2 regions of the Halobacillus shinanisalinarum genome follow, and region 1 is predicted to be linked to the other one. Evidence: riboswitches for the same ligand, from Rfam matches in the RefSeq annotation. Region 1 holds a riboswitch; the other holds the start of a gene.
What was found. Region 1 has a riboswitch for thiamine pyrophosphate ahead of MUO14_RS16800 (ABC transporter substrate-binding protein). Riboswitches for the same ligand answer to the same signal wherever they lie in the genome.
Positions count from the first base shown of each region.

Region 2: linked by a shared signal. The riboswitch ahead of thiW (energy coupling factor transporter S component ThiW) and the one ahead of MUO14_RS16800 (ABC transporter substrate-binding protein) in region 1 are both predicted to bind thiamine pyrophosphate.

Region 1 covers NZ_CP095074.1:3,388,785-3,396,945, reverse strand. Annotated here, with positions in the region: gene MUO14_RS16825 (DUF2975 domain-containing protein) at 1-404, opposite strand, end outside; gene MUO14_RS16820 (phosphorothioated DNA-binding restriction endonuclease) at 720-1,574, opposite strand; gene MUO14_RS16815 (nucleoside triphosphate pyrophosphohydrolase) at 1,593-1,916, opposite strand; gene MUO14_RS16810 (bifunctional metallophosphatase/5'-nucleotidase) at 2,087-4,126, shown strand; gene MUO14_RS16805 (3-oxoacyl-ACP reductase) at 5,066-5,827, opposite strand; gene MUO14_RS16800 (ABC transporter substrate-binding protein) at 5,817-6,737, opposite strand; TPP riboswitch at 6,867-6,972, opposite strand; gene MUO14_RS16795 (S8 family peptidase) at 7,463-8,161, opposite strand, start outside.
Region 2 covers NZ_CP095074.1:2,180,100-2,188,260, reverse strand. Annotated here, with positions in the region: gene MUO14_RS10795 (long-chain-fatty-acid--CoA ligase) at 1-184, shown strand, start outside; gene ligD (DNA ligase D) at 281-2,053, opposite strand; gene ku (non-homologous end joining protein Ku) at 2,185-3,039, shown strand; gene MUO14_RS10780 (hypothetical protein) at 3,137-3,316, shown strand; gene MUO14_RS10775 (Fic/DOC family protein) at 3,309-3,902, shown strand; gene MUO14_RS24580 (hypothetical protein) at 3,996-4,160, shown strand; gene MUO14_RS10770 (pyridoxal-phosphate dependent enzyme) at 4,178-4,963, shown strand; gene MUO14_RS10765 (PucR family transcriptional regulator) at 4,982-6,667, shown strand; TPP riboswitch at 6,724-6,835, shown strand; gene thiW (energy coupling factor transporter S component ThiW) at 6,928-7,422, shown strand; TPP riboswitch at 7,428-7,531, shown strand; gene tenA (thiaminase II) at 7,572-8,161, shown strand, end outside.

The sequences.
Region 1 (8,161 bases):
ATCACCAACGAAGCAAAAATAATGATCATTCCGAGCACTATGATACCTGGGGCGTCATCTCTCTCCGCGATGAGATAAAAGAGTGGCATGCCTATCACATACAAAATACTGATTGTGATTGCACAGTATTTTATATTCTTTAAAGTTCTAACAGATAATTCCGAGAAAGCTTTGTTCTTGTCAATATAGCTTAAAAGTTTAAAAGCTTGATACAGAGCAAAGTAAAAAGGTATCGCCGCTGCATACAAATTGACTAAAACAAGATCGTTTATATAAGCAATATCTGGATACAATTCTGCTGCGAAACTCGCTATCTCAGGCACTACAAATATGCACAAAGCAAGAATTGGGATTCCAATAAGAACAACAGCTATCTTTAAAAAGAGTGTTGATCCTCGTTTCATAAAAAAGCACCCCTCTTATTCATTGTAAATTTGATTTTAACACTCAATTTATCGCTTATCAATAAATAATTATCGATTATGATTATATTTTTGTTCTTATATAAACATCCTTTTATCTTTAGACAAAGAATAGAGCATTCCTCATTACACAGGAATGCTCTATAACTTTAAACTATTCAATTTATAACTTGTGTAACTAACCTGTACCGTTACTTTAGGTGCATTTATTCACAATCTCCATTTATCTTACTAAGCGTTATTAAACAATCTGGTCCATTTCTTTAACACCTCGTTCCATCTTGCTTATATTTGTAACTAGTATCCTTTAAAAACTTCCCTCACATGCCATTCTAAAAAATCCGAACTTGGCTCATAACAAAGCGAAAACGGCATCCTAATGTTTTGATTATGGAAATCCGTCATCATCTCTCTAAAGTTCTCTATCCCACTTGCATACTCAGACACCCACACCTTCTTACCATTAGTAACAGTAAAGATACCTTTATCAAACAGCTTATGATGCAAAGAACATAAGGCTAATCCGTTATCTTCCATATCCGGTCCTCCATACTGATGCCACTTAATATGGGCCGCTTCCACTCCAACAAGCGAGCCATGGATTTTCGCACTAAACCCACATACAGCACATCGTCCTTCGTAGGCATGGATAATTTTTCTCCTAAATGCAGCGTCCCGTTTTCGGTAGGTTCGAAAGCCAAAAATCAACACGAACTCCTGCAACAGCTCTTCATGGTAAGTTTCTGGAAAATGCTTAACTAGAATGTCGTTAGCAATTTCAAAAGGAAGGGATCGATCCTTTTCTAGCAGCTTTTGGACTTCTGGTGTGAACCCGCCTTGTATTTCCTTCACTAGTAATTCAGTTTTGGTAAATTTCTGATGATCTACTGAAGGAGTGAGTTGCCAGATACCATCATTCACGAGACGTACAAAAGGCTGCTCTGGGTGATAGGACTTCCTCGGTGGGCCATATTCCTTCAATAGATGTTCCATTTTTGTATAGGCTTGCTTAAAGGGAATCCACCTTTGTTGATGTGTTACGAGTCGACCTAACGCGTACAAGATCAATAAAGGTTTATGTGGGGCACGTTGGTCATGCTTTTTCCAAATGGTAAGATGTTCTACCTTTTCTCTCAACAGCTGTTTGTCCACTCTTATTCCCCCAACTTTTCAATCCTCCACCTCAACTAGATAAACCTGATTATGAAACGATCCACGCTGGTCACTCTTTTCACGCCGGATCTTTTCCACTTGTTCTATTGAAGAATCGTGGATTTTTGTAACAGCACGGATTAACTCCAATAAATCAGCCAATTCCTCCAAAGCTTCTTGATCATTATCTGCTGCAAGATATTCGTTTACTTCTTCTTGGAGCTTGTTTTTCAATGAATCTATGTATTCCTCTTCATTTAATATACGGGTACGAATCGACTTACCCTTTCCTTCGATTATCTCAGGAATTCGGTCACGGACGAGTTTGTTATATATGGGCATTTCTTATCTCACCTATTCTTTATGATTTCTTATATATACATAATTAGACATTTTTCCATCATAATCCTCCTACTCTCACAAAAAATAGATAGATTGCATGATTTTAAATTTTCATTCAATTTGGTACATTGTATACGGTTTCTAATACAATTCAAGGGGGAAAAAGACGGATGAAGAAAAGGCAGTTGTTGACCGTTTTAGCCGCTCCAGTAATGGCTTTCTCGTTGTTTCAGGCAGATGAGGTAAAAGCTGAGACGAACTTCGACATGGCGCAGTTAAGTGATACAGAGCTTTTGATTGATCAAGACATTATTAAGCAGAAGCAGCAGATTCAGATACATAAAAACCCTTATGTGACGCGCCTTGATGTAATGAAGATGTTGAAGCGCGCGGATGAGATGAAGGGGTTAAGTCCGAAAGATGTGTTTTTCTCTGATTCATCAAACAAGTCTAAAGGTGCTAGTCCTAAGGAACCAATTACCCGGATTGATATGGCGAAATTGTTTACGCTTGCGATGAATAATGGCGAGGTCCCTGAAGTGGATCTTGAGGTGTTGAATAATTTCACGGATGTCGAGTCTATTCCTGAGGAAGCGAAGCCGTATGTGGCCTATGCGACTCTAGCAGGTGGATTTGATATAACGTTTGAGGAAGCGTTTCAACCGAATGAGCCGATGACGCTGGAGGAAGTCGCCAAAACGTTTAAACCTCTCGTTTTTGATGTCATTGATATTCTTTCTACCAACGATATTCATGGGAACATTATCCAGAACCAGCAATACCAACAAGGCGGAATGGCGTTAATTGGCGGCATTGTTGAGGATTTCCGTTCAGTGAATGCGGATGGTACGGTCGTTGTCGATGGTGGAGACACGATGCAAGGAACTCTTATCTCTAATTCTTTTTACGGAAAATCTACCATTGAAACATTAAATGATATCAAGTACGATGCGGGCTCAATCGGTAACCATGAGTTTGACTGGGGTGTCGATGTCCTGAAACAGCGCCTGGATGATGCTGCTTATCCCATTCTTGGTGCGAACATTTTTGAAGAAGAAACTGGAGAGCGTCCTGAGTGGGCCAAGCCTTATACGATCATTGAAAAAGGCGGCTATAAAATTGGAATTATCGGATTTGCTACACCACAAACACCACAGACGACGTTATCTACTCATGTAAAGGGCTTGGAGTTCCCAACCCCTGCTCCAATTGCTGAGGAACTTGCAGCTGAACTTGAAGCAAAGGGTGCCGACATGGTAATGGTAACCTCTCACCTTCCTGGCTGGCATGAGGAAGAGACTGAAAAGATCATGGGCGAATTGGCACAGCTCGCAAACTCATCTGAAGGCGGACTGGATGCCCTCGTCGGCGGTCACTCCCACGAGCGAGTAGCTGGTCATGTGAATGGTATTCCAGTAGTTGAAGCTGATGAATATACAAAAGCCATTGGCCATATTCAGTTGTTTGTCGATCCTGAATCAGAAGAAATCTATGGTTCTGAAATCGATATGCTAGAAACCTATGATCACCTAGCAAGCGAAGATGAAAGTGTTCGCGAGATTGTAGATTACTATAAAGATCAAGTTGAAGAAATAAAAAGTGAAATTGTCTCTACAACTGAAGGGCCTTTAACTCGTGATCGCAAGTACGGCGACCTTGGTGTCAGCCAGCTTGGGAACATGATTACAGATGCAATGCGTGAGCGCGCGAATGCAGATATCGCCTTCCAAAACAGTGGGGGTATTCGTACAGATATTAATGCTGGGAAAATTACCTATGGTGAAGTATTCGAAGTGCTTCCTTTTGACAACTATAATGTGACGGCAGAAATGACTGGGCAGCAGCTTAAGGAAATCTTAGAAGGCCCGGCACAGGATGATTCCAACTTTATGAAGATTCAGTTCTCAGGCATGAATGTTGTCTATGATCCTTCACAGCCAGATGGAGAACGCGTGACTTCCATTGAGCTGACTGACGGCACACCTGTTTATACGAATGGTGAGTTTTCCGATCAGACGTTTACGGTTGTGACGAACAACTTCCTATCTACCGGCGAAGGTGATGGCTATACGACTTTTGGTGAAGTAGAATGGACGTCACATCCTGACTTTCAGCGGGAGTTGTTTGCTGATTACTTGCGTGAGAAGCAAGCGAATGGCGAGACAATTGTTCCGGCTGAAGCGTTTGACGGTCGTTTGATTCAAGAGTAATAGAGAATTGGCTACGCCAGCAGAATGTGGGGATTCTGCTGGCTTTTTCTATGTATTGGAGTAATGAGATTACAATTCCAGAAGTTTGTGTGTATGACAAAAAGTCGAAAATACACGTCCCGATTTTAATTCGGGAACAATCATGAGAGGAAGTTAACCTCTTTGTTTGAAAGTATGAGTATTACAGGGAAAGACCAGCAGATTCCATGATTCTGCTGGCTTTTTTGTGTGTGAGTAAATGGTCACCCTTGCCCATCAGAGATAACAGATACTGAGTATTTTGAGCGGCCCGATCACATTAATCTCTGGGTGACGCAGTGCATATAGCAGAGCGAACGTATCATCAACACCTGAATCAGATAAATATAAGAACGTTCATATTTTCCCCTCCGTCCTTAATAATCTCCTCATTTATTAACGGTTAAAAAGAAAACAAGGTCCTTTTAATTATAATCAGCTAATTTTTTCGTGGTGACTTGCATAAGAAGCACTGGAATACCGAAATAGAATAGTTTTTACTTATTAGCGAATACTCTAATTAAGATTTGAATCAAGGAGGTTTTCATATGAAGAATGACTACAAGTTAGCAACTCTCTCAGAGACTGAACGAGAAAAATCAGAAAATCTTGAAAAGGAATTCGGAAAAGTTCTTATCGTTTGGGAAGGGAAAAGATAAGCCTGTATGTGAGTCACCTTTCTACTGAGAGGTGCCTCTTTTCTTAAGAAAAATCAAATCATTGGAAGCTAATGACTGTAACAGATAGTTACATAATTACATGAAGATCGGGAGTTATATTTCTGAGATAGGTCGCTATATTTTTGAGACAGGACGTTATGTCACCTCGTGAGGCTGCTATTATAATAAAAACTAGCACTAGACCTGTCCACGATTCTTTATTGAGCTTGGCTGCAGACGCCATACCGTAGCTTTAAGATGATTAATCCATGACCAAGCCACCATCAACGACTAAGTTTTGCCCGGTAACGGCACGACTCCACGACGAAGCGAAAAATAATGTAGCATCAGCTAATTCTTCGGGGGTTGTCACCCGTTTTAGCGGTGTATTTTCACTAATCATATCGAACACTTCATCAGGAGTCGATGCACTTGCATCCGTTTTTTGCAATAACCCGCCCGAAACCATATTTACCGTAATACCGTGAGCTCCCATATCGCGAGCCATGTTTCTAGTAAAACCGAGTAATGCCGCCTTACTTGTATTATAATCATGATAAGGGACCACAGGGTTTTGAAATAGATTGGTACCGATGTTTATAATTCTTCCAAAGTTCAGCCCACGCATTCCTTCAGTAGCAGTTTGTGTTGTGTGTAACGCTGCTTTCACACTCCCCTCTAATTGGGTTTGATACTCTTCCCAGGTTACCGTTTCCGCGGTCTTCCTGTTCACGGCATCAAATTTAAAGTTAACAAGAGCATTATTAATCACAGTGGTAACGGCTTGGCCATAATGCCTTTCTGCTTGATCAAACATCGCTTGAACTTGATCTTTATCGAGGATATTTGCTTGAATAGCCCTAGCACGATCGCCAATACTTTCAACTACTTCCTGTGCTTTCCTTTCACTTTGATTGTAGTTAACGATAACTCTTGCTCCTTCTCGTCCGAAGGCTTTGGCTATTTCCGCTCCTAATCCTCGGCTTGCCCCAGTGACGAGTACAACTTGATCTTTAATTTCCATTGTCATTTCCTCCTTTATTATGCACGAATTCATTAGTCCAATATTCCTGAGGGTCTATTGAATAATCAGTCAGTTTTGTTTTATTCAGCCATTTTTGTAAATCGTCAAAATAAGCGACCGGCACTGAAAAATCTGTTGTGAAGTATGATAAAGTTGCGTCTAAAATAGCAGCTTCAATATGATCCTTCCGGTTTCCAGTAAATTGATAATAAACCACCTTTGCTTCCTCAGGTTTGTTTTCTATAAACTCAATGCTTCTCTTCAAAACTTCCAAGAACTTATCAATCCCTTGTCTGCGTTTGTCTAAAATTTCTCGTGAAGTAATTAAAATTAAATGCCCACCTGCAGGCAGTCCCCATTCTTTTAGTGAAAAGAATCTTGGTTCATATCCCCGTTCACTTGCTTCAATAACTTCATGATGCTGTTGTACAGAAAAAGCTATATCCGCTTCATCGTGAATTAAAGCATCTGTATGATAAAACCCCTTGTTAACTGGAGTTACGTCACTGACATTACAATGTGCTCCATCAGCCTCGATCAGTGCTTTCACAAAGGATAATCCTGTTGGTCCCGGAGCACTTGGATAGGTTAGTCTCTTCCCAAGCATATCTTTTGGTCTTGTGATTCCTTTATTTTCGAGTGACATGACTCCACTATCAGATTTTAAAAATCTTGAGAACCCAATGACGTCCTTTTGTTTTAGCCGATCCTGTACTAGGTGAAGAGGTTCTGTAACAGCCATGTCCATACGTCCTTTGTAAATTTCATCCATCGCATCAAAGTGTTCCACAGGTTCTATCATCTCCACATCCAGATCAGCTTCTTTAAACCACCCTTTTTCTACCCCAATCAAAAAGGGAAGGTGGTTCGGGTTTAGAAACCATTCCAGGCCAAATCTGAGTTTTTCCATATCATCATCCTCCCATTGAAAATATTTTCTAATGCTCCAGTCATTTCTGTTGTAAGAAACGTTTCCATAATAAAAAAACAGCACCACATGTAAGTGATCCTGTTATTCCCCATTAATCAACGATGATTAATGCTAACAACATCACTTCCCTTCGCTGGTATTAACCAGATCAGGTTCAGAGGGTCAAAGAAATATCATTTCTTTTCTCAGCCATATGGCTCCCCTAGTGAATAGCATTCTTATATTATTTTCTAGAGTTTAACACACAAAGTTAGCCTTGTCTTCTGACATTTAAAATTGGATATCCATTTGTCAGTTAGAGTTCAGAAATATACGTAAGTGGAATAATTTTTGCTTTTTAACGAATACTCTAAGTAAGAATTTAGATTGGAGGTTTTCATATGAAGAATGACTACAAGTTAGCAACTCTCTCAGAGACTGAACGACAAAAAATAGAAAACCTTGAAAAGGAATTTGGAAAAGTCCTAATCGCTTGGGAAGGAAAAAGATAAACCAACTTTCGTATCCCACAAGGCGGAACTTTGTCACCAGCTTCCTTTAGATTCAGGTCACCCTGACACCCTTGTTTTTGGCTAACGGCTACAACGACCCTCACCGCTCGGGACTTGAATCTTACACCCATGCCCGGCATACAAAATAAAACCGTCTCGGGCATATGCTCGAGACGGTTTTCATCCAAATAGACGATAAATATTTGTCGTCTATTATCTTAGAGACTTATGTTTCGGCCCCTTTTTAGTCTTACTGTCCGTCAATTCAAATGCACGATCTACGGCCGCATAAGCATTTACATAGCCGGTACCGACTTCCCATGCTTCATATCCTGGCATGTCCGTAGTAGTTTCTGTCAAGATTTCAAATACTTCGTCAGGGGACAGTGTCGGGTTGGCCTCAAGCATCAACATGACTATACCCGCAACGTGCGGGGTGGCCATGGAGGTTCCACTTAACGTAGTATAATACGGCAGAAAAGCTGTGGGTATATTTTCTGCATCGGTGGTCGTGTTAAGTACACCCACCGGTGACAGAGTTCTAGTTGACACGATATTTAAACCTGGTGCTGTTACGTCTGGCCGATTGAAATACGTATATGTTTCACCTTCGCTAGTAAACGTACCGCTTTCCCCTTTCACGCCACGAGAAGAAAAGTCAGCAAGTTCACTTTCAAAGGTGCCTGCTGCTACAGAAATCACCCATGGTGCAAGAGAATACGGGTTCATCGTATCTGCCTCAGGACCAGCATTACCGGCTGCAAACGTCACAACCATTCCCCGTTCATATGCCACTTTACTAGCAACATTGACGGGGCCATTCGGATCGAATTCACCTGATGAACCCCAAGAATTTGTAATGACGCGAATGTCAAATTCCGCCTGATGGGTTAAAGCGTAGTCAAATCCGCC
Region 2 (8,161 bases), 1.2 Mb from region 1:
TTACATTGTTAAAAAAGGTGATTTGGAACAGGAGGAACTTGAAGAATTTTGCACTTCAGGCAATCGTATCTCCCGGTATAAACGTCCGCGCCGGTATGTGTTTGTTGATGAATTGCCACGAAATGCGAGTGGGAAACTACAGAAGTTTAAACTGAGAGAACAAGCGGAAAGCGTTCTAGAATAAGAAAGAGCCTCGAGATCACATCTCGAGGCTCTGATTTTTTCCTGGCCATGCTAAGGTAGAGCTTTAATCAGTTTGAGTGCTCACTTTTTCAAATGTTCATCCACCTAATTGTTTCATTACATCAATTGGTTGTGCACGCCGCAACCGATCATATTGATCAAAAGGACAGCCAAAATCCTGGACTCGCTTTATAACATTTTTAATAGTGAAGACTTCAGGGTTTAAATCTGTGGTAACTTCATTCCAAAAAACAGGGGCAGCCACCGTGCCTTTCGAAGTGGCTCGCGCTGAATAAGGGGAGACAATCGTTTTGCCCTCAGCATGCTGAACATAATCGAGATATAAGCGTTGTCCGCGTTTTTTCTTTAGCCGTTCAATTGTAAATAGATCGGGGCTTTCTTTTATGAGCAGGTCGACTAAACTTTTCGTAAAATTCCTCGTTTCATCATATGTCATGCTTCCTTCTTGAATCGGAATATGAATCTGCATGCCTTTGTTTCCAGAAGTTTTAACAAAACAATGGACCTCAAGCTTGTCTAGTAAGTGTTTCAACAGCTGTGCAGCTGTAACAGCAAGATAAAATTCCTCTCGATTGGGTGGATCAAGGTCAAAGACAATCTCATCAGGATCATTTGCACCGGCTTTTTGAAAGGGGATATGAAATTCAAGTGCTCCCTGATTGCTTAACCATATCAAGCTTGAGAGACCATTACTTATCATAAAGGTTTCATCACCTTCCTCCCAGCTCTCTACATAGTTAGGTGCATGGTCAGATCGATGTTTTTGAAAAAAAGATTTATCGCCGACCCCATGAGGATAGCGGATTAATGTCAGCTTTTTACCCCTTATAAACGGAATCATATAAGGTGCAACAGCCCTGATATACATTAGGTAATCACGCTTGCTAAACTGCATATCAGGCCATAAGGTTTTATCCGGGTGGGTAATCTCTACGTCGTTAGGAAACAACAGGAGATCCCAATCCCGATTAGTAATTGTACAGTCGCCAGGCTCTAAGTCAAAGCGAAACCGATCAAAAACTGGCTCGCGCATTTCCCCATCTTCAGCCATAAGACAATGAATGGCTGCACACACGCTGGGGGCTAGCCTCCAGTTCGTTCCCTTTTCTTTAAAAAAGGTCTGAAGTGTCTGTGCTTGTTCAGATTTTAAACCATGCTTAAAGCTTCCTAATGGGACACGTTTATCTTTGTTCCAGATTTCCATCTTGTAATATTCATTTTGAGGGTTGAATGAGGTTAAAAAACCTGATACGGTGCGCCATTGTTTATACTTTAGCCATTTTCTCGTACGTCCATTCTCGTATGCACTGTTCTTTTGTTTCGCAACGATTCCTTCACCTAAATGAAGATGAAGAAGGCGGCGAATCACGGATGCATCATCAAATTCCTCTACATATTGAACTCTTTGACTGCCGATGGTATCGATAATTTTTTTTAGCTGCTGCTTTCTTTTAGTGTACGCGGAAGAATTTAAACCTTCTCCGTTTTCTAGAAGGTCGAAAGCCATAAATGTAGCTGGGCGTTGTACGGCACGTTGTTGAATGGTTGTATTGTTACTCATGCGTCCTCTTTTCTGTAAAAGGGGGAAGTTGGCTTGATAAGGGGTATTCAGAATGACAATCTCCCCGTCAAGAATAAGTGGAAATTGATCTGGTGGAGTGGCTTCTCGCCTCGCCTCAATGAGCTCTGGGAACCGACTCGATAAATCCTGACCGTTCCTACTTACAAGCTGGATCCCTTCTTCCGTCCATTTAAGAAAAGCACGATAGCCGTCATATTTCACTTCATATATCCACTCGTCGCCCTCCGGTAAATCCTCGGACAATGTTGGAAGCATTGGTTTATTCAAATCTCTCACCTTCTTTTCTACTGATTATTTTGAGCGAGTGAACAGTTTTTAGTCATAATTTTATCATTGAAGTAAAAGCTAATAGCAAAGAGCAGGCGTTTAGACGCCGAGCTAGAAAAGGGGCGAAAGAAATGCATACAATGTGGAAGGGTACGATTAGTTTCGGGCTTGTAAACATTCCGATTAAATTGCACGCTGCAACGGAAAACAAAGACATTAAATTGCGCCAGTTACATGAAAAGTGTAAGTCTCCAATTGAATATAAGAGAAGATGTCCTGTTTGTGAAGAGGAAGTTAACAACGAGGATATAGTAAAGGCTTATGAATATGCCAAAAATAAATTTGTTGTACTCGACCCAGAGGACTTAGAAAACCTTAAGAAAGAACAAGAGGACAAATCCGTTGAGATTCTTGATTTTGTTAAGCTTGAAGAAATCGATCCGATATATTTTGAGAAAAGTTATTTTATGTCCCCAAATAGTGGGGGGACGAAAGCCTACAGCCTCCTCAGAAAGGCTTTAAAAGACACAGGGAAAATAGGTATTGCCAAAATCATTATCCGTTCCAAGGAGCAGTTGGCAATAGTAAGATTATATCAAGATACATTGATTATGGAGACGATTCATTATCCAGATGAGGTAAGGAATGTTGCGGATGTGCCTAACGTTCCTGAGCAAACCGAGTTAAGCAAAAAAGAAGTAGATACAGCCGTAGCCTTAATTGATCAGCTGACAGCTGAATTTGAGCCGGAAAAATATAATGATGAATACCGTACGGCCTTGATGGAGTTAATTGAGGCGAAACGAAATAATGAAGAAGTAACAACGGCTAAGGACAAGAAACGTCCAGATAATGTAACAGATCTTATGGCAGCATTAGAAAAATCACTTGATGAGTCAAAAGATAAAAAGAAAGTGGCACCTAAAAAGGCAGAACCTAAAAAGAAAACGACGAAGAAATCAACCTCTAAGAAAAAGACCTCATAACCCTGTAACAGCCAGTTTTTGTCGAACGATTGGCTGTATTTTAATACCGAAATGTAGTATAATTAATAATAGAATTACAAAGTCGGAGGGTGTATGAATGGACGTTCGTTCCGAAGAGAAGGCAGAACACTTGATGCATTCTGCAAAAGCTTCAATGGCCATCGAGGGCTTAAGCTTAAATCAAGCGCAGGAAATCTTAGTGAAGAAATGTTTAACCGGTGTAATCTCACATAAGGAATTTTTAAAGCGGGCACTGGAATTATCTCGCCATGCCTAACTCAAGGTATGGGAGTGGATCCTCCCGCTATTGTTATGCAGGCACGTCTATTTTGATCAATCATTATGATCTTATGGATGACCGGCAACTCGAAAGTATGGAAACGATGTTAGCTACACAACGTTTGTCTGAATTGCAAGAATCACCTATACTTGGTGAATTTGATTTGCGTCATCTGCAAAGAATCCATGAATATATTTTTAAAGATCTATATCCATTTGCTGGGGAGTTAAGAACGGAGAACATTACTAAAGATGGTTTCTCCTTTGCTCAAGCCTCATTCATTCGGGAAGCGTCTGATTCAATTTTCGCCGACTTAATAGCAGTTGACTGGGAACAGGCTGAAGGCAAGCAGTTAGCTGAGCATCTTACTTATTTCATGGCTGAATTGAATGTACTGCATCCTTTTCGTGAGGGTAATGGACGAAGCTTGCGTGAGTTCATTCGCTGTTTGGCTTTAGAAGCGGGGTACAATCTGGACTGGGCAGTGATGCCGCGCGAACAAGTACTTCACGCTAGTATTGAATCAGTGAGTGATTTGCACCATTTACAAAAAGTCATAATCCAATCTCTAATTAAAAAATAACCGAGATCATCCACCATTATGGTATGATCTTTATTTTTATGTTACATTGTCTGAAAAATCTGACCAATTTATCAACAAGGGGAGGGCTTCACCTTGAGCAAAGAGCTATCCTTGAGGAGCATCTGGAAGGCAAAGCAGCGCATCACTGGTATTGCTGCCCAAACACGGCTCATTTACTCTGAACCATTGTCGAAGCACACAGGAGATCATGTATATCTAAAGCTTGAAAACGAGCAGCCTACGGGGCTTTTAAACTAAGAGGAGCAGCCAACAAAATCCTTTCTCTTTCTTTAAAAGAACAGCAAAAAGGCGTGGCGACATTTTCGACAGGGAATCATGGAATTGCTGTTGCCTATGTGGCAAAACAGCTTGGTGTTCGTTCAATCGTATGCATCTCATCGCGTGTTCCTAAGGGAAAAGTGAATAGGCTGAAGCAGCTTGGAGCAGAAGTGATTGTCGTTGGAGACAATCAGGATGACGCCGAGGACTATTGCTATCAGCTGGAAAGGGAACAAGGTGTTTCTGTGATAAAACCCTTCGATGACCTTGATATCATTGCAGGGCAGGGAACGATTGGACTTGAAGTTATGGAACAATGTCCTAATATAGACGAAGTGATTGTTCCGCTCTCAGGTGGAGGCTTGCTCTCTGGGATTGCTTATACGTTGAAATCCATCGAGTCTTCTATTCGTGTCACTGGTGTTACGATGGAGAAATCTGCTGTGATGCATGAAAGTCTTAAACAAGGACACCCCGTAAAAATGGCTGAGTCCTCTACGCTGGCAGACAGTTTGTTAGGTGGGATTGGGCCGCATAACGAATACACCTTTTCATTAACCCAGGAATATATGGATGAAAGCCTTCTGCTCTCTGAAAAGGCAATTTCAGAAGGGGTATTGTTTATGATGGAGCATCATAAAATGGTGATAGAGGGAGCTGCAGGTGCAGGAATCGGCCAGCTGCTATTAGAAGAGAGTGGAGATGGGCGTACGGTTGTGGTGATTGTCAGTGGTAATAATGTCGACCATGAAACGGTGCGTGAGTTGATTAAAACTAGATAAGCTTGCGGGGTGTGATGGATGGGAATAACTGTGAAGGATATCTTACAATTACCTGTAATGAAGTCGGCGAAAGTCCATGTAGGGCAAGAGCATGTAGAAACTAATCATGTGGAGTGGATCTCCGTCATTGAAACACCGGTAGAGAATTTTGTTCGAAAAAACGAATTTGTACTTAGTACAGGAATTGGTTGTGGCGACGACCCTAATTGTTTAGAAACCTATGTAAAGGATGTTATGCAATCGGGCGCGTCTGTACTCGCCTTTGCTACAGGACGGCACATTTTTAAGATTCCTGATCGCATTCAACAGCTTGCTTTCGACCAGGATTTTATCATCATCGAAATTCCATGGGACGTCCGCTTCGGAGATATTTTGCAGGATGTATTAATTGAAATTAGCAAAGAGAAGGAAGCTGAACAAAAGCAAGCCGAAGGAATCAGACAAGAATTGATTAATTGTGTGCTAAATGGAAAAGGCTTGCAAGAGATCATGACCATTCTTTATCACCATTCGAGGATTCCTGTCGCGATCAGTGACCACAATAAAATTTTGCGTGCTAATTATGATTTTGATCAGAGAATAATCGATGTCTTGAACGGAGTAGTTGAAGGGGATTACGAACTCATTCCGGCTGAGGGAACACCGTTTCGTGACCACCCTCTTTATCATTACATTGAAGAATATAAGATCGGTGAGCAATACTGCTATCAACTTACTATCCTGTCTAATCATAAAAAACAAGGCTACCTTCTCTTTCAGCCAAAAGACGATGCAGAATTAACATGGCCTGTCCTAAACATTCTGGAACATGCGCTAACAGCTAGTGCTCTATATTTTGTAAAAGAAGATGCCATTGAAATGACAGAAATCCGGCTTAGAGATCATTTCTTATTGGATCTAGCCAAGAATGATATAAACTTAGATAAACAAATATTGTCAAAAGCTCAATTGCTAGGCTATGATTTGACTCTTCCATACATTTGTCTTGTCGGTTCTATCCGCTTCAAGAAAAAGGTAGATAACCTTATTGGATCAACAGATCATTCAGTACTATCCTCTTCAATGCACAGTCGCAATTATTATATTCAAAAAGAGGTCACCCATGCTGGCGAGGTCTTGAAAAGGCGAACGATGACGACATTTGAGGATGGAGAAGTAATTGTCTACTTGGAGGCAGATAGCCATCCTTATGTGGAAACAAGTAATCAATTTCTAGACCTTATCGAACGACGATTAAATGAGTTGCTTGCAGGAATAAATATTTCCTGGGGAATATCCTTTCACAATAAAGGGTTTCTTTCCTTCCACCAAAGCTATGAAGAGGCCGTAACCGCTTTAAATATTGGAAAGCAACAGCATGAGGAAGGAAACCGTACCTTTTTTAGTGATACCCGAATGAACAGACTTCTCATGGCCCTATCCCATGAAAAAGAAATAGAAAGCATTGTAAAAGATACGCTGCAGCCTTTAATAGAATATGACCAGAAGCGGCAGACCGATCTCATTCAGACGTTTATCGTTTATAACAAATATAACAGTAACGTGAGTCAAACAGCGAGGGCCTTGACTTTGCATCGTCAATCTTTACTCCACAGACTGCGTAACATTGAGCAATTAACAGGATTATCACTGTTAAATTCGGATGACTTGTTTTTGCTTGAGCTTAGTGTCAGGTTATGGATGCTAAAAAAAGTAGAAGAGTAAACGGTGACAAACGTAAAATGCTTTGTTATGATGAAAGCAACCAAGCGAATAGGAAGTAAAACTACTAGGGGGGCCCGAATGTGGGCTGAGAGGAAAGCAAGTAGGCTTTCCGACTCTTATGAACCTGATCTGGTTAACACCAGCGGAGGGAAGTAGTCAGACGAAATGTCTTATGACTTTATCCACTCGAAGCCAGGTCCACTCTAGGATCTGGCTTTTTTAGTGTTCAATCCACTCCCTTAATGAAAGGAGGAGAAAATGTGAATCGAACCCGTCTCTTAACGACGATGGCGGTATTTGTAGCAATTGGAACGCTTGGGTCCCAGTTGCTTTGGTTTCCAGCTGGTATTGCTAAAGCCTATCCTGTGCAGCATGCCGTCAATGTGATGGCAGCCATCACGCTTGGGCCGATCCCAGCAGTCGGAATCGCTTTTACGATCGGCCTGCTTCGTAATCTACTCGGACTCGGAACATTGCTTGCGTTTCCGGGAGGTATGATAGGGGCCTTGCTCGCAGGTTACTTTTACAAATGGTCTAAAAAGCCCTGGACCGCAGCGGCTGGGGAAGTGATTGGTACTGGCATGATAGGTGCTATGTTTTCCGTGCCGTATGCCAACATACTAATGGGCAGTTCGGTGGGAGCACTAGCCTTTTTGCCCTCGTTTCTTATCAGCAGTACAACTGGCGCATTGATCGGCGGATTTGTCGTATCAAAAATGCGTCAATCGAACGCTATCCCACAACCAAATCTATAACTTTCGGAAACTACTAGGGGCGCGAGTGCGCTGAGATAAGGATTCTTCCTTAGTCCCTTGGAACCTGATCTGGGTAATACCAGCGAAAGGGAAGTAGCCTCACAAAAACTCTTAGTAGCTTCCTTCTTAAAAATAAGGAGGCAAAATTTATGACATTTACCGAAACATTAAGAAAAGAAAATAACGAACTATTTGAAGCGATTTTTAACCATCCTTTTGTTGATGGGATCGGCAAGGGTGAGGTTCCAGAACAAGCTCTAGCCCACTATATTAAAGCGGATTACGAATACTTAAACGCTTTTATGCACGTGTATGGTGTCGCGATATCAAAGTCAACCGAACGCCGTGACATGGGTTATTTCAGTGAGCAAGTAGGATTTGTTTTAAACAGTGAAACACATCCACACCACAACTTCTGTGATGTCGTTGGGATAGGTTATGACGAACTACAAGGCTACCCATTACCGCCGACAGCCGACCACTACGTTAAACACATGATGTATCATGCGCAAATGGGCGGACTTGGTGAGATCCTGGCAGCATTACTCCCATGCCCTTGGACATACGTTGAAATCGGCAATCACTTGATGAAAAAGTACCAGCCGACACCGAATCACACGTTCTATCCTTGGATAGAGTTCTACGCGAATGAGGATTTTGATACGCTATCAATGGCCATGTGTGATCGCCTTGATGAGCTCGCCGAAGAAGCATCAGAGGTTGAGTTGCGTAGAATGAG